Regions from separate parts of the Virgibacillus byunsanensis genome, predicted to be linked through region 1. Evidence: predicted binding sites of a transcription regulator. Region 1 holds the regulator's gene; the other holds the start of a gene.
The links. Region 1 encodes Rex, which represses fermentation and respiration genes when NADH is low (regulators of the CRP and FNR family bind a similar motif). Its sites were predicted from a motif close to TTGTGAAATATTTCACAA; they were not measured.

Region 1 (4,435 bases):
TTGCTGTTTGCTGGAGATGCCGAATTCTGAATACGCCATAGTCTGGGTCGTGACAGCCGTACCATAGGCTATCAATGCCCTATTCCAGCCTAATCTTCCTGTAATGCTGCCCATTCTTCCATATACTGCTCGATTTTCTGTTTGATGTCACTGGTTTTTTTCGTCAATTCCAGTGCCTTTTCATGATCCTGATAGATTTCTGGCTCAGTCATTTTTTGTTCAAGTGCTGCAAGCTCTGATTCCAGGTTCTCAATTAATCCTTCTAGTTCAGCGATTCGCCGTTCTATTTTACGTTGTTCACTTCGAAGCGCTTTTTCTTCTTTGAAATTTAATTTCCTTTGATCTGTTTTTTGAACGACTTCAGTAGTTTGCTGCAGCCTTTGAAGCTCGGCGTGCTCTTCTTTCTTTTCCATATAGTAATCATAGTCACCAAGGTAGGTGGTAACGCCGTCCTGTTGCATTTCTACGATTTGATCTGTGATTTTATTAATAAAGTACCGGTCATGTGATACAAAGACAATGGTACCTGGAAAGTCCATTAGAGCTGCCTCTAGGACTTCTTTGCTATCAATGTCCAAATGGTTTGTCGGTTCATCTAATACGAGTAGATTCGCTTTTTGCATCATTAATTTGGCTAGCGATAGTCTTGCTTTTTCTCCACCACTTAGTGCATGTACTGGCTTCAAAACATCATCACCAGAAAATAGAAAATTCCCTAATACCGTTCGTATATCTTTTTCATTTACATTTGGGTACTCATCCCATAATTCATGTAAAACGTCCTTAGATGACGAGAGATTTGCCTGTTCCTGGTCATAGTAGCCGATTTGCACATTTGTTCCTATTTTTATCGTACCGTGACTAGGCTTTAATGATCCTAAAATTGTTTTTAGTAGTGTTGTTTTTCCAACACCATTTGGACCAACCAGTGCAATTCGTTCTCCGCGATTAATGTGAACTTTTACTTTTGAAAATAATGGATCTTTATCATCGTCATAGCGAAATGAAAGGTCATCTATTTTCAATACATCATTTCCACTTCGTTTATTCACCTGGAATGAAAAGGAAGCAGATGATTCATCACCTTTAGGTTTATCCAACTTATCCATTTTTTCTAATTGTTTACGTCTGCTTTGAGCTCGTTTTGTGGTAGAAGCTCGTACAATATTTTTTTGAACAAACTCTTCCATTTTTTTAATTTCGGTTTGCTGTTTTTCAAATTCTTTTAATTCTTGTTCATAATTTAATGCTTTTTGATCAAGAAAATCACTATACGAACCATTATATTTTTTGGTATGGTGACGAGAAATTTCATAGACAATGGAAACAGTTTTATCAAGGAAATATCTGTCATGGGAAACAATCGTTACTGCACCTGGATAACTGATAAGGTAATTTTCCAACCAGCTAAGTGTTTCAATATCCAAATGGTTCGTTGGCTCATCTAATATTAACAATTCTGGTTTTGTGAGCAGAAGCTTTCCTAACGCTAGTCGCGTCTTTTGACCACCACTTAATGTGCTAATAGGTGTTTGGTAATCTCGTTCGTAAAAATGTAATCCCGAGAGAACCGCTTTTATATCTGCTTCATAACGGTACCCACCACCTGTTTCGAAGGCTTGCTGTCGTTTGTCATAATCGGCTAATAGTTGTTCGTATCCAGTGTCTGATAAAGAAGCAGCTCGTTCCATTTTACTTTCTAATGATCGTAATTCTTTTTCTTGCTTTAGAAGGTAATCAAACACTCCCAACATTTCATCCCAAATCGTTTTATCAGATTCTAATTCTGTATGCTGGGACAGATACCCAATACTTAAGTCTTTTGGCTTAAACAGGTCACCATCATCATATGCCAGTTCATTTGCCATTATTTTTAGTAATGTCGATTTTCCGGATCCATTTCTTCCTACAATAGCTATACGATCTTTATCCTTAATTTCGAGTTTTATATTGGATAAAATCTCCTCTGCGCCGAACGCTTTGGAAATGTTATTTAGTTGCATAATTATCATTACGTTCACCTCACCCTATTAAGTGTATCGTATTAGTAAATAGCCTAGCAATACAATTGTGAAAATAATCACGACTTATATTCCTATTTCTGATAAAATAGACGTGAGATATAAAAATGGAGATGAGCTTATGTCAGATTTCACTCACTTTAATGAGCAAGGTAGAGCCCGTATGGTCGACATTAGTGAAAAAAAGGAAACAGAACGTACAGCTACTGCCAAATCGAGTGTATATGTTACGAAAGAAATTTATGAAAAGATTACCAATCAGGAAATTAAAAAGGGAGATGTATTTGCTGTTGCACAAGTAGCAGGAATTATGGCTGCCAAAAAAACATCAGATTGGATACCCATGTGCCATCCATTGCAATTAAAGGGAATTGATATTTCCTTTGAATGGAAGATTAACGAAGGTACATATCAAATTCAAATAGATGCATTTGTAAAAACAAAAGGAAGCACTGGAGTTGAAATGGAAGCATTAACAGCAGCCTCAGCAACAGCGCTCACCATATACGATATGTGTAAAGCGATAGATAAAGGGATGGTAATTGGTCAAACCTACTTAGTAGAGAAAAAAGGTGGCAAAACTGGCGATTACTATCGAGAGGAAAAGGGGTACACGGATGGAACAAAATAAAATACCACAAGCAACAGCGAAACGCTTACCATTATATTATCGATTTTTAAATAACTTAAATCACCAAGGTATAAAACGGGTATCATCAAAGGAACTAAGTGAAGCAGTTAAGGTCGACTCAGCTACTATACGTCGCGACTTTTCCTATTTTGGTGCGTTAGGCAAAAAGGGGTATGGATATAATGTCGAATACTTACTTGGCTTTTTCCGAAAAACATTAGACCAAGACGAACTGACCCAAGTTGCCTTGATTGGTGTCGGTAATCTCGGTACAGCTTTCCTGCATTATAATTTCATGAAAAATAACAATACAAAAATCATGATGGCGTTCGATACTAGTCCGGAAAAAGTAGGAACTGAAATAGGTGGTGTTCCAATTTACCACATTGATGATTTAGAAGCTAAAATAAAAGATGTTCGTGTTGCGATTTTAACAGTCCCATCCAGTGAAGCGGAAGGTATAACAACTAGACTGGTTAAAGACGGGATTGAAGGTATACTTAATTTCACTCCTGCAAGAATTACGGTTCCAAAACATGTTCGCGTGCACCACATCGATTTAGCGGTTGAGTTACAATCGTTAGTATATTTCTTAAAACACTATCCCTTACAAAATGAAAGAGACTAAAAATAGTAACGGGTTCCGTTTCCTATCACAAAAGTCAGAATTACACTTTAAAATGTAACTAAATTTGCATCCTATTTGTAGTGATATTTGTAATTAAAAATAAAAATCTCAGTTCAAGTGAACTGAGATTTTTCTTCTATCTATTTTCAATTGTTTATTCAACTAAAGCACCCGTTAACGCAATAAGAGAATAGCTTCTATTTTAGCTAGTTTAGTTTAAAAGTAATATTGATATGGAAGAAACAATAAGAAAGAAAGGTATTAAACATCCAACTCTAAGAAAGGATAAACCCGAATCTACAACGTCTTGCCAATTTAATTTTCCGCTTTTTTTTCTTCCCCAAAAACCCATAAATATTCGATTCCCCCTTATAGTTTAGGTCCATGGTTGCTATGCTATCCTGCGGCGTTAGTTTAATAGCAATAGGTAAGACTTTGATGTAATCTCCATCTTTTCCCCTGCTCCACACCCAACGTGCGGCTTTCGCCGCATGAGGCGTTCCATCTTATTCTTTTAAACTAAAGCAACTAAATTACAAACTTTACGAAATTGGTTTAGCTTCTTCAATTGTTTTCCATCTAATTGAAGAATGTTCCTATATCGCTCAATCGTCATTTCACTTTTAGCATGGATTAATCTATGGACATCTTTGTGTACGATTACAAGGTTGTTAAACTCATCTGAGCCTCCCATGTGTCGGGGTAACTTATGATGACAGTGTACCTGATTGCATGTTAAAAACTCCCCTGTTACTGCACATTTGCCTAATTGCATAGAGTACCTTGAAATTCTGTTATCTACAACTTCTAAGTTGTCTTTGCCGTAAGGCATTTTTAACATTTTGTTTATTTCTATGGCAACGTCGGTTCTAAGGTTTTGATGAAGTTTAAGCCTTCCTTCTTTTGTATAATTACATATATCTTGACTGAAGTTCATGGCATTACTTGTTTGAATATCTCCTAAGGGAAATAAATAAACACCAGCAATTTTATATGTTCTGAAATTATTTTTATGAAGTCTCTTGTATGTTTCTGATGGCTTTATAGGTTTTCCATATTTGCCAATTGGTTTTAGACGATTATACATGGTTTTTATAAGACGATAGGCTATTTTTCCAAAGTCTTTATTGATATGAGTCGCAACCCTGAAGTAGT
Region 2 (4,435 bases), on a different contig from region 1:
TAAGAATCCGGCTATAATCGTTAGAAAGAAACACGTTATAGCACCCAATACGAAATAGGTTAAGGTATTTTTCTTTTCCTGATGAAGAATTGTTTTCGCCATTTGGAAAATAAACATTAAAATCCCTGTAATTGCTACAATTCCGCCGTAAATCGCCATGTCAGGTTTGGTCCCTAAGAGTATAGAAAATACCGTAATACCTAGTGCTGTTACAATAAATTGAACATAGCCGAATGCTTGGTTCCAGATAGGTGTTAAAAAGGCAACAGGGACAAGCTGATACATTGCCCCCATTACGATCATGACTGCCCATCCTAACAGCAAGAAGTGTGCACCCATCCAAATATCTGGAACACGAAATTGACTAGCGAGTAAGGCATCATTACTTATAAAAAGAACAATTTGTGATAGGACCAGTGCAACGAGTGCATATAAAATAAAGGATAATGGTAACTTTATATCTGTATCAGATTTCATACTAGCTTGTGGCATCATGTTTAATCACCAGTCTTTGTTATTGATATTTTAAAACTTCCATCCTCCTGTGGCTCTGTTTCATGCAAATATCCCCGGTCGTTTAATTCTTCATATAAAAACATCGGGCGGCGATCATTTATGATGGACAGTGATTCCCCATTGGACAATTTATCTAATGCTTTAAGGGTGCGCATCATTGGTTGTGGTGGTTCTAATCCTCGATTATCTATCATCATTGTTCAGCAGCCACCTTCTTCGTGTAGGTAACCTTCCAATGTTTTTTATCTATTTTTTCAGCGTTATTCTCAAATCCTTTTCGTCTTAGAACAGCATGCAATGGAACAGGATTAAAGGGGGCATGTAGAACAAATGTCTCTCCATCTTCCAATTCTTTTACTACTGCCATGATTTTATCAAAAGGCTCTTTCTTTAATCGCAAATCTTCGCGAACATCCAACTCAACCATTTTTTCTTTAATACTCATGAAATCACCTCATCTAATTAGTTACTTTTATCTACGAGTTCATGATAATCATTTTCAATTATAAAAGTAGTGATTTGTGTCACATTTATAAAATTGATCCATAATTGTTATAAGATGAAGAAAGAGGGGTTTCATTTCAATGACACTCGTTCGCAACGTCCTTGAAAAAGTAAACGCTTTTTCTGTGTGCGATGCTATTTCAGGGAAGCATTCCTTATCCTGTGGCAACACCTGTACTAGTACGTCCTCGAAATAGAAGTTCGCTTTTTCTTCGCTGTCGTAGCATTCCTTATCCTGTGCGTCAGAGCTGGACACGGCTTAATTATCCACATGCTCCTAATTTTATAGTACGCTAAACGACAAAAAAACGAGGAAACTGCCACCCTCGTTTTTCATTGCAATATAGGTTAAAATAACTCATCTTCCAGTGCATCTGTGTCCAAAACCAGAAACCCGGATTTATCGGTATTGATGAGATTTTTCTTTTTTAACTGTGTTAACGTTCGACTAACTGTTTCACGGCTTGAACCGATCATATTTGCTAATTCCCGGTTGGTAAATTGGGTAGTGACACGGATATGCTCATTTTTTGTTTCATGTCCATAATCCTTAGCAAGGCGTAACAATAACATAATAATCTGCTCATACGTGTTATGGAGAATTTTTTGTTCGAGGCGTTGTTGCAGATCAACCATTTTTTCACCTAACACACGAAACAGTTTCACGCATATTTCAGGGTGAGTGATTAAGAAATTCTCAAAAGATTGAATAGGGATATATATTAATACAGCGTCTTCAATTACTTCCGAGTGTGCTGGATAGTCATCTTGTCTAAAGAAACCTAGATGGGGAAACATATCACCGGGCTGTAAGACGTTCACAATTTGTTCTTTTCCATGGAAATCAGTTTTATAGATTTTCACTTTTCCCTGATCGATAAAGTAAACATTTGTCAAAGGATCACCTTGCATAAATATATGTGTTCCATGTCGATATAACCGATGGTTTGCCAGATCTAAAATGGGTTCCATTTCAAAATCGGATAAATCCTTAAATAATGTGAATTTTTGCAGAAGATCTTTAATAGATTGTGGATTCATAACGAGGAGTACTCCTTTCTATATAAATACAGTCAATTTACTGTCATTCTACCATGTTATGCTTAAAAATATGATGTTAATTGTGAAAAAATCTTGACACCGTGATAAAAATCATATGTATGTGGTGTTTTACCTCACAACAATCTCTGTAAATTCGTTCTATGCTATAGGTGGTTAAAAAAACAGAGTTAAAAACAGGAGGTAACAAATATGAATGATGTACAATATACTGCAAAAGTTCATGCACCAGAGATCGAGCCTAGATTTCGTCACCCAAGAATATTTGAAGTCTTTGATGAATTACAACCAGGGGAGTACATGGAGCTTTCAAATGACCACGATCCAAAACCACTTCATTACCAATTCATGATGGAAAGAGAAGGGACTTTTTCATGGGAATACTTAGAAGAAGGTCCAATGCTTTGGCGTGTGTGTATCGGAAAAAAATAAGGTAACGGAAAATGAGGTCCTTGAGTACGTATCAAGGATCTTCGTTTGTGTCTATTTTACGAAATTACCTCATAAAGTGAAAAACATCACATCTAGAAAATGTGATACATATTACAATTTAGTCAGTTACTTACTTCACTACTATAACTATTAATATAGTATCACTGTGACTAACACCCATTTTTAGAGTGTTGGTCAGTACTCTAAGGAGGGCTTATATGTTTCCGCAAGACTATAATGAAAATCCGTTTATTGTCATATGGGAATTAACACGTGCCTGTGAATTGAAATGTTTACACTGTCGTGCAGAGGCTCAGTATCATAGAGATCCTCGCGAATTAACATTTGAAGAAGGAAAAAAATTAATTGATGATATATACGAGATGAATAATCCGATGCTTGTTTTTACCGGTGGAGATCCATTAATGCGTCCGGATGTTTTTGAAATAGCAGAGTATGCTGTTAAAAAAGGTGTACGGGTGTCCATAACACCATCAGCAACACCTAATGTAACCAAAGAAGCTATGCAAAAGGCCAAGGATGTGGGGCTATCCAGATGGGCATTCAGTATCGATGGTCACAGTGCAGAAGTTCATGATCACTTCCGTGGTACATCAGGATCGTTTGATTTAACCATGAATGCTATAAAATACTTGAATGAACTAGGTATGCCATTACAAATAAACACAGTTATATCCAGATATAATTATGAGTACTTGGATGAAATGGCCGAAATGGTAGAAAATCTCAATTGTGTATTATGGAGTGTATTTTTTCTTGTGCCAACAGGACGAGGGAAAGAAACGGACATGATTTCACCAGTCGAACATGAACGAGTATTACAATGGTTATATAAATTATCAAAACGTGTTCCATTTGACATAAAAACAACAGCTGCCCAGCATTACCGACGTGTTGTTATTCAGAATAAGATGCGTGAAAAAGTGGCAACCAGTGAAGGTACGAACATTAATTATGAGGATGCATTAATGAAGGGTAATACTGGTATGATCGATGGATTGGGACGTGCTCCAAAAGGTGTTAATGATGGAAATGGTTTTGTCTTCATATCCCATACAGGAGACGTATTCCCAAGTGGACTCTTACCAATTAAAGCAGGAAATGTCAGACAAACTCCTTTAGCTAAAATTTACCGGGAGTCAGAAGTTTTCCAGAACCTGCGTAATCCGGATAAATATAAAGGAAAATGTGGCGTATGCGAATTCCGGCATGTATGTGGTGGTTCACGTTCAAGAGCTTACAATGTAACAGGTGATTACATGGAAAGTGAACCATATTGTGTATATATTCCAAAAGCAATGCGTAAAAAGAAAAAGTTAAAGGCATAAATAAAAATGGAGAATGTCTCAAGCGGACACATTCTCCATTTTTTCTATAAAAAGATAATAACGAGTGCTCCGACGATGAAACAGTAAAAAGCAAAGTATTTTAAGTTACCACTTTTCATTATGTTAATAAACCATTTTAATGCAAAAAAGGAAGCAATGATAGAAGCGATAAATGCTAATAGGTATGGAATCATGAACGCATTAAAATTTTCATCGGCAATTATATCTGTAACAGATAGTACAGTGATTCCAAGGCTTACGGGAACATAAAGTAAAAAGGAAAAACGTAACGCAGTTTCCTGTTTCATTCCAACTAGCATGGCCGCGACAATGGTAGCACCTGAACGGCTAATCCCTGGAATCAGTGACACCGACTGGGCAAAGCCGACGATCAGTGCGTCTTTGATATTTAAGTCACCATCATTTTTCTGACCGCGAAGATTTCGGATAATCCATAAAGCCAGTCCAGTTATGATTAACGTCACACCAACCACTGCTACTCCACTTAATTTTTCCCCTATATAGTCTTCGAACAATAAACCAATTACACCGGTCGGAATCGTTGCGATCACGAG

Region 2: ACFQ3N_RS04640 (TIGR04053 family radical SAM/SPASM domain-containing protein) is a predicted target of Rex. The motif match lies at 2,586-2,603, and genes of this name have one in related genera.

The regions. Positions count from the first base shown of each region.
Region 1 covers NZ_JBHTKJ010000022.1:6,330-10,764, forward strand. Annotated here, with positions in the region: gene abc-f (ribosomal protection-like ABC-F family protein) at 90-2,012, opposite strand; gene moaC (cyclic pyranopterin monophosphate synthase MoaC) at 2,143-2,652, shown strand; gene ACFQ3N_RS09560 (redox-sensing transcriptional repressor Rex) at 2,639-3,280, shown strand; gene ltrA (group II intron reverse transcriptase/maturase) at 3,795-4,435, opposite strand, start outside.
Region 2 covers NZ_JBHTKJ010000010.1:12,011-16,445, forward strand. Annotated here, with positions in the region: gene ACFQ3N_RS04615 (hypothetical protein) at 1-477, opposite strand, end outside; gene ACFQ3N_RS04620 (DUF2249 domain-containing protein) at 498-713, opposite strand; gene ACFQ3N_RS04625 (DUF2249 domain-containing protein) at 710-961, opposite strand; gene ACFQ3N_RS04630 (Crp/Fnr family transcriptional regulator) at 1,369-2,061, opposite strand; gene ACFQ3N_RS04635 (DUF2249 domain-containing protein) at 2,272-2,511, shown strand; gene ACFQ3N_RS04640 (TIGR04053 family radical SAM/SPASM domain-containing protein) at 2,730-3,860, shown strand; gene ACFQ3N_RS04645 (undecaprenyl-diphosphate phosphatase) at 3,905-4,435, opposite strand, start outside.